DNA from 2 places in the Streptomyces sp. NPDC001796 genome. Region 1 is predicted to be linked to the other one. Evidence: predicted binding sites of a transcription regulator. Region 1 holds the regulator's gene; the other holds the start of a gene.
What was found. Region 1 encodes HrcA, which represses chaperone genes, less so after heat shock. Its sites were predicted from a motif close to TTNGCACTCNGNNNNNCNGAGTGCNAA; they were not measured.

Region 1 (4,415 bases):
CGACCGGGATGCTCACGGTCTCGCGGACCTGGGCGAGCAGCGAGAGCAGCCCGATGCCGGCGCCGTCGTTCTCCTGACTGTCCCGATGGGTGCCCTGGTGGCCGCCGGCCTCGACGCCCTGCGCGATCACCGCGTCCGCGCCGGCCTCCTGCACGGCGAGGGCCTCCTCGGCGGTGGTCGCGGTGACCAGGGTGAGGGTGCCCAGCCGACGCAGGGACTCCAGGACGTCCGGGGCCGGGACCCCGAAGTGGAAGGAGACGACCGGGACCGGGTCGTCCAGGAGGACGGCGAGTTTGGCGTCGTAGCCGTCGTCACGGCCGCTGTCGCGGTCGCCGAGCTCGGTCTCGTACCAGGTGGCCTCACCGGCGAGCTGGTTGGCATAGACCTCGACGGCGGCCGCACAGGGCCGCGCGGCACCGGCCGCTCCGGTGGAGCCGGTGGCTGCACCGGGATGTTCCGGCTGCGGCATGAACACGTTCACGCCGAAGGGGCGGTGGGTCAGCCCGCGGAGCTGCTTGATCTCCTGGTACATCCCGTCGGCGGTCTTGTACCCGGCCGCGAGGAACCCCAGGCCACCGGCCTCGGACACGGCGGCGGCGAGCTGCGGCACGGAGACGCCGCCGGCCATGGGGGCCTGCACGATCGGGTGTGGGAGGAGATCGGTCAGGGAGGACATGACGGCATGTTGTCACGTCCTTCGAACAAGTCCGAATCCACCGTTCCTGTGGCATACGCCGGAGGAAAGAGAACAGTTCGAAGGCAGCTCAAGGGACGGCCACCCCGGCGCCGGACGCCCGTCCAGCGCCGGGGGCCGACACCGTCAGCGCCCGTTGAACGCGTCCTTCAACCGCGAGAACAGCCCCTGCTGCCCCGGCTGGAACTGACCCTGCGGCCGCTCCTCGCCGCGCAGCTTCGCCAGCTCGCGCAGCAGTCGCTCCTGCTCCGGGTCCAGCTTGGTGGGCGTCTGGACCTCCACATGGACGACCAGGTCGCCCCGGCCACCGCCGCGCAGATGCGTGACACCGCGGTTGTGCAGCGGGATCGACTGCCCGGACTGGGTACCGGGACGGATGTCGACCTCTTCCAGGCCGTCCAGCGTCTCCAGCGGCACCTTGGTGCCGAGGGCCGCCGCCGTCATCGGGATGGTGACCGTGCAGTGCAGATCGTCGCCGCGGCGCTGGAAGGTCTTGTGCGGCAGCTCGTGGATCTCGACGTACAGGTCGCCGGCCGGACCGCCGCCGGGGCCGACCTCGCCCTCGCCCGCGAGCTGGATCCGGGTGCCGTTGTCGACACCGGCCGGGATCTTCACGGTGAGCGTGCGGCGCGAGCGCACCCGCCCGTCACCGGCGCACTCCGGGCACGGGTTCGGGACGATCGTGCCGAAGCCCTGGCACTGCGGGCACGGCCGGGAGGTCATGACCTGGCCCAGGAAGGACCGGGTGACCTGCGAGACCTCACCGCGACCACGGCACATGTCACAGGTCTGCGCGGACGTACCGGGCGCGGCGCCCTCGCCGTTGCAGGTGTTGCAGACGACGGCCGTGTCGACCTGGATGTCCTTCGTCGTGCCGAAGGCCGCCTCGTCCAGCTCGACCTCGAGCCGGATCATCGCGTCCTGGCCCCGGCGGGTGCGCGAGCGCGGACCGCGCTGCGACGCCGTGCCGAAGAACGCGTCCATGATGTCGGAGAAGTTGCCGAAGCCGCCCGCGCCGAAGCCGCCCGCGCCGGCGCCGCCCGACTGGGACAGCGGGTCGCCGCCGAGGTCGTAGACCTGCTTCTTCTGCGGGTCCGAGAGCACCTCGTACGCGGCGTTGATCTCCTTGAACCGCTCCTGCGTCTTCGGATCGGGATTGACGTCCGGGTGCAGCTCGCGGGCGAGCCGGCGGAACGCCTTCTTGATCTCTTCCTGCGACGCGTCGCGGCGCACGCCGAGTACGGCGTAGTAGTCCGTGGCCACTTACGACTCCGCCAGGATCTGTCCGACGTACCGTGCCACCGCTCGTACCGCTCCCATCGTTCCCGGGTAATCCATGCGGGTCGGTCCGACCACGCCGAGTTTCGCTACTGCCTCGCCGCCCGAACCGTAGCCCACGGAGACGATGGACGTGGAGTTGAGTCCTTCGTGCGCGTTCTCATGACCGATACGTACCCGCATGGCCGGATCCTTCGCCTCACCCAGCAGTTTGAGGAGCACGACCTGCTCCTCCAGCGCCTCCAGGACGGGGCGGATGGTGAGAGGGAAGTCATGCGCGAAGCGCGTCAGGTTCGCGGTGCCGCCGATCATCAGCCGCTCCTCGGTCTCCTCCACGAGCGTCTCGAGGAGGGTGGAGAGAACCGTCGAGACCGTGCCGCGGTCCTCCGGCTCCTCGAACGCCTCGGGCAGATCCTGCACGAGCTGCGGGACGTCCGCGAAGCGGCGGCCTGCGACCCGGCTGTTGAGCCGAGCGCGCAGGTCCGCGAGCGACGTCTCACCGAACGGCGCCGGGCAGTCGATCATGCGCTGCTCGACCCGGCCGGTGTCGGTGATCAGCACGAGCATCACACGCGCGGGCGCCATCGACAGCAGTTCCACGTGGCGCACGGTCGAACGTGTCAGCGACGGGTACTGCACCACGGCGACCTGCCGGGTGAGCTGTGCGAGCAGCCGCACCGTGCGCGCCACCACGTCGTCGAGGTCGACGGCGCCCTCCAGGAAGTTCTGGATCGCGCGGCGCTCGGGCGGGCTCATCGGCTTGACGGCCGCGAGCTTGTCGACGAAGAGGCGGTAGCCCTTGTCCGTGGGAATGCGTCCGGCGCTGGTGTGCGGCTGGGCGATGTACCCCTCCTCCTCCAGCGCGGCCATGTCGTTGCGGACGGTGGCCGGGGAGACGCCGAGGTTGTGCCGCTCGGTCAGGGCCTTGGAACCCACCGGCTCCTCGGTGCCGACGTAGTCCTGGACGATGGCGCGCAGCACCTCGAGCCTGCGTTCACTGAGCATCGCGCACACCTCCAGCGGTCATGTCCCCTTGGCGCTTTCCCCTGGCACTCTGCACTTGCGAGTGCCAGCATTCCCCGGCCCAGTGTACGGCTGTCGGGTACACACCCGGCAAGGGCGAGCGCCGGTGCCGTGCCGAGGTGTACCGACCTGTACCGGCCTGTCCTGCCGGGTCGGGCACCCGCGGATAGCGTCGCCGTATGACGGTGTTGTGGGAAGGGTCCGGGTGGGAGGAGCTCAGTGCGCGCGTGGGGCGGGCCAGGCTTCCGGTCTGGGACTGCACGGCCGGGCTGGTGGTGGGCGATGACGCGGCGCTGCTGGTGGACGCCGGGTCGAGCCTGGCCGAGGGCGCGCGGTTGCGCGGCGCGGCGGAGCGGCTGCTGGAGCCGCTCGGCGGAGACCGGCGTGTGACGCATCTCGCGCTCACCCATCCGCACTTCGACCATGTCTTCGGGGCGGCGGCGTTCGCGGGCGCGGAGGTGTTCGGTGCGGTGGGCGTCGACGGGGTGCTGGCCCACGGGCGGGCGGAACTGATCGCGGACGCGGTGCGCAACGGTCTGGATCCCGCTCGGGCCACCGAGGCGGCGGACGCGCTGGTCCGCCCGCGCCACCTGGTCTCGGGCGAGTGGACGCTGGACCTGGGCGGGGTGCAGGTGCTGCTGGCGAACGTGGGGCCGGGCCACACGGCCCACGATCTTGTGGTGTTCGTGCCCGGGGACCCCGGGGAGCCGGAAGTGGTGTTCTGCGGGGACCTGGTGGAGGAGTCCGGCGAGCCGCAGGCGGGCCCGGACGCGATCCCCTCTCACTGGCCTGCGGCCCTGGACCGGCTGCTGGAGGTTGGCGGCGAGAACGCGGTGTACGTGCCGGGGCACGGGGCGGTGGTGGACGCCGGGTTCGTACGGGCGCAGCGGGACGAGCTGGCGGCGCGTTTCGCCGTGTCGTAGCGAATCCCGGCGTGTCGTGGGACCTCGCGGTTGCCTTCTCCTATCGTCATCCGAATGCGCCAGTACTCTCCGGACCTGACCCCGCCGTGGAAGAAGCCGAAGCCCGTCCCGGAGGTCCCGGCGGACCCCGGTCTGGTGGTGGAGGAGCCGCGCACGGGGTTCTGCGGCGCGGTGATCCGCTGCGAGGCGGGCACGGTGACGCTGGAGGACCGCTACGGGAAGCACCGGGTGTTTCCGCTGGAGCCGGGGGGTTTCCTGCTGGAGGGCAGGACGGTGACCCTGGTGCGTCCTGCCGGGAAGGCGCCGGTGCGCCCCACGCGTACGGCGTCGGGCTCGGTGGCCGTTCCGGGGGCGCGCGCGAGGGTGGCCCGCGCAGGCCGCATCTATGTGGAAGGCCGCCACGACGCGGAACTGGTGGAAAAGGTCTGGGGCGACGACCTGCGCATCGAGGGCGTGGTGGTGGAGTACCTGGAGGGCGTCGACGACCTGCCGTCGAT
Region 2 (4,415 bases), on a different contig from region 1:
CTACGACTTCTCCGGCTACGACACCGAGGAGCTGCGGAAGCGTATCGAGGCGGGCCCCGCGAACATCTGGCGCTATGCGCCGCTGCTGCCGGTCCCGGCGGACGTCGCCGACAAGCCGAACCTCAACCCGGGCTGGACCAAGCTCGTCAAGGCCGACAACCTGGCGCGCGAGCTGGGCGTCACCGGCGGGTTGTATGTGAAGGACGACTCCGGTAACCCGACGCACTCCTTCAAGGACCGCGTGGTCGCCCAGGCACTCGAGGCGGCGCGCGTCTTCGGCTTCACCACCCTGTCCTGCTCCTCCACCGGTAACCTCGCGGGCGCGGTCGGCGCCGCTGCGGCCCGTGCCGGCTTCCGCTCCTGCGTGTTCATCCCGCACGACCTGGAGCAGGGCAAGGTCGTCATGGCCGCGATCTACGGCGGCGAGCTCGTCGGCATCGAGGGCAACTACGACGACGTGAACCGCTTCTGCTCCGAGCTGATCGGCGACCCGGCGGGCGAGGGCTGGGGCTTCGTCAACGTCAACCTGCGGCCGTACTACGCGGAGGGTTCCAAGACCCTGGCGTACGAGATCGCGGAGCAGCTCGGCTGGGAGCTGCCGGACCAGATCGTGGTGCCGATCGCCTCCGGCTCGCAGCTGACGAAGATCGACAAGGGTCTGCAGGAGCTGATCAAGCTCGGGCTCGTCGAGGACAAGCCGTACAAGATCTTCGGTGCGCAGGCCGAGGGCTGCTCGCCGGTGTCGGTGGCGTACAAGGCGGGCCACGACGTGGTGCGGCCGCAGAAGCCGAACACCATCGCCAAGTCGCTGGCGATCGGCAACCCGGCCGACGGCCCGTACGTCCTGGACATCGCCCGCCGCACGGGCGGCGCCGTGGAGGACGTGACGGACGAGCAGATCGTGGACGCCATCAAGCTGCTGGCGCGCACCGAGGGCATCTTCGCCGAGACGGCGGGCGGCGTGACCGTCGGTGTCACGCGCAAGCTGATCGAGAACGGCGTCCTCGACCCGGCGAAGACGACGGTCGTCCTCAACACCGGGGACGGTCTGAAGACGCTGGACGCGGTGGCCGACACGGGGCTGACCGTGACGATCCGTCCTACCCTCGAGTCCTTCCGCGAGGCCGGTCTCGTCTGACCTCCTCCCGCCACAACCCAGCAGCCGTACCCCGACCGGAGGTCATCCCCCCATGAGCGTCAACGTCCGCATCCCCACCATCCTGCGCACCTACACGGGCGGCCGGGCCGAGGTCACCGCCGAGGGCGCGACCCTCGCCGAGGTCATCGCCGATCTGGAGAAGAACCACACCGGCATCGCCGCACGCGTCCTGGACGACCAGGGCAAGCTGCGCCGCTTCGTCAACGTCTACGTGAACGACGACGACGTCCGCTTCGAGCAGGGCCTTCAGACCGCCACCCCGGACGGCGCGGGCGTCTCCATCATCCCCGCGGTCGCGGGCGGCTGACGGTCCCTCGAACGCAGGATCCTTACCCTCGGTAACGCAGGTAACCGAGAGTTCATCGAATTGCCCTCTCCGTGAGAGAAACGGAGGGGGCAATTCTGCATGGTTGAGCGCGGTAGAGTTGGGGAACGGCGCTCCCGGGCTCCCCTTCCGGATCCGCGATCACCTGCCGCGTGCCCGACAAGAAGCAGCCAAAGTGTGCAGGGTTTTTGCGCCATTCATTCCCTTTGCCCGGCCCGACTTGCCCTGAATTCGGGTGAATTCTCCGTATATTCCCGACCGGTCGGACCCCGAATTCTCGTCCGATTGACCTGTTGCAGACGGCAGTTGGACAGATACATTCAGCCGCGGTCGACGCGTTCCGGCGCACGCCCCCAACCGTTGGGGGGTGAGGTCTGACCCGGATCCGCGAAGTGTGGATCTGTGCAAGGGCCAGTAATAGGGGAGTTAGGCATGGCTCAGGGCACCGTCAAGTGGTTCAACGCGGAGAAGGGGTACGGCTTCATCGCGGTCGACGGTGGTGCGGACGTCTTCGTCCACTACAGCGCGATCCAGATGGACGGCTACCGCACCCTTGAAGAGGGCCAGCGGGTCGAGTTCGAGATCTCGCAGGGTCAGAAGGGCCCGCAGGCGGACATGGTCCGCGTGACCGCCTGATACAACGCGCCGACGACTGAACTGTTCGACGTGTCGAGGGGCCCGCATCCCGTCCGGGATGCGGGCCCCTCGGTCGTGTCCGGGGTACGGGCCCTCGGCCGTGTCCGGTCACGGCTTCTCCAGGGGGCGCGCGGCAGCGTCCACCTGCGGATCATGCTCCCGAGTTCACCTTCCGATACCCCGGAGCGGCTTGCACTCGGCAGGGGCGAGTGCTAATCATTGGCGTTAGCACTCTGAAGGTGAGAGTGACAACAGAAGGACCGGGTCGGTGAGGCCGCGGGCCGGGTGGGGCAAGGAACCTCCGGCCGGGGCCGTCCGTCGCGGGCGCGGGCGCGGTCCGAAGTAATCACCCCCAGTCCTGGAGGGACCACTTCACATGGCCAAGATCATCGCGTTCGACGAGGAGGCGCGGCGCGGCCTCGAGCGCGGCATGAACCAGCTCGCGGACGCCGTCAAGGTGACCCTCGGCCCCAAGGGCCGCAACGTCGTCCTCGAGAAGAAGTGGGGCGCCCCCACGATCACCAACGACGGTGTCTCCATCGCCAAGGAGATCGAGCTCGAGGACCCGTACGAGAAGATCGGCGCCGAGCTGGTCAAGGAAGTCGCCAAGAAGACGGACGACGTCGCCGGTGACGGTACGACCACGGCGACCGTGCTCGCCCAGGCGCTGGTCCGCGAGGGTCTGCGCAACGTGGCCGCCGGTGCGAACCCGATGGCCCTGAAGCGCGGCATCGAGAAGGCCGTCGAGGCCGTCTCCGCCTCGCTGCTCGAGCAGGCCAAGGACGTCGAGACCAAGGAGCAGATCGCCTCCACGGCCTCCATCTCCGCCGCCGACACCCAGATCGGCGAGCTGATCGCCGAGGCCATGGACAAGGTCGGCAAGGAAGGCGTCATCACCGTCGAGGAGTCGCAGACCTTCGGTCTCGAGCTGGAGCTCACCGAGGGCATGCGCTTCGACAAGGGCTACATCTCGGCGTACTTCGCCACCGACATGGAGCGTATGGAGGCCGTCCTCGACGACCCGTACATCCTGATCGCCAACTCCAAGATCTCCTCGGTCAAGGACCTGCTCCCGCTGCTGGAGAAGGTCATGCAGTCCGGCAAGCCGCTGCTGATCATCGCCGAGGACGTCGAGGGCGAGGCCCTGTCGACCCTGGTCGTCAACAAGATCCGCGGCACCTTCAAGTCCGTCGCCGTCAAGGCCCCGGGCTTCGGTGACCGCCGCAAGGCCATGCTCGGCGACATCGCCATCCTCACGGGCGGCGAGGTCATCTCCGAGGAGGTCGGCCTCAAGCTGGAGAACGCGACCCTGGACCTCCTGGGCCGCGCCCGCAAGGTCGTCATCACCAAGGACGAGACCACCATCGTCGACGGCGCCGGCTCCGCCGACCAGGTCTCGGGCCGCGTCAACCAGATCCGCGCCGAGATCGAGAACAGCGACTCCGACTACGACCGCGAGAAGCTGCAGGAGCGTCTGGCGAAGCTGGCCGGCGGCGTGGCCGTCATCAAGGCCGGTGCCGCGACCGAGGTGGAGCTCAAGGAGCGCAAGCACCGCATCGAGGACGCCGTCCGCAACGCGAAGGCGGCCGTCGAGGAGGGCATCGTCGCCGGTGGTGGCGTGGCTCTGGTCCAGGCGGCGCAGACCTCCTTCGAGAAGCTGGACCTCGAGGGCGACGAGGCCGTCGGCGCCGAGATCGTCCGCAAGGCCCTGACCGCCCCGCTGACCCAGATCGCCGTCAACGCCGGCCTCGAGGGCGGCGTCGTGGTGGAGAAGGTCCGCAACCTCACCCCGGGCCACGGCCTGAACGCCGCGACCGGTGAGTACGTGGACATGATCGCCGAGGGCATCATCGACCCGGCGAAGGTGACCCGTTCCGCGCTGCAGAACGCCGCCTCCATCGCCGCGCTGTTCCTCACCACCGAGGCCGTCATCGCCGACAAGCCGGAGAAGGCCGCCGCGCCCGCCGGTGGCGGCATGCCGGGCGGTGACATGGACTTCTGATCCTTCCGAGGATCGGTACCAGTCCTTCCGTACGAGGGCGGCACTCCCTGTCTGTGGCAGGGGGTGCCGCCCTCGGGCGTGTCCGGGATCACTCGGGTGCCCCGACCGGCCGGGAATGTGGGGCAGCGCATAGGCGGTTGCTTCAGAAGCTGCAACAATGCGCGCGCACATACCAGTCGGTTAACACAGCGATCCCCGAGGAGCCCCTCCCGTGACCGTCACCACGCCCGCCTCCCGCGCGGCCCAGATCCTGTCCCGCCCGATCGCGCTGGGTGGCCTCACCGTCCCGAACC

Region 2: the regulator HrcA is predicted to act here: its motif matches at 2,310-2,336, upstream of groL (chaperonin GroEL).

What each region holds. Positions count from the first base shown of each region.
Region 1 covers NZ_JBIAUC010000001.1:152,755-157,169, reverse strand. Annotated here, with positions in the region: gene ACFYZE_RS00670 (nitronate monooxygenase) at 1-676, opposite strand, end outside; gene dnaJ (molecular chaperone DnaJ) at 821-1,957, opposite strand; gene hrcA (heat-inducible transcriptional repressor HrcA) at 1,958-2,977, opposite strand; gene ACFYZE_RS00655 (MBL fold metallo-hydrolase) at 3,175-3,918, shown strand; gene ACFYZE_RS00650 (DUF3097 domain-containing protein) at 3,973-4,415, shown strand, end outside.
Region 2 covers NZ_JBIAUC010000023.1:42,544-46,958, forward strand. Annotated here, with positions in the region: gene thrC (threonine synthase) at 1-1,138, shown strand, start outside; gene ACFYZE_RS31375 (MoaD/ThiS family protein) at 1,191-1,466, shown strand; gene ACFYZE_RS31380 (cold-shock protein) at 1,917-2,120, shown strand; gene groL (chaperonin GroEL) at 2,497-4,122, shown strand; gene ACFYZE_RS31390 (NADH:flavin oxidoreductase) at 4,334-4,415, shown strand, end outside.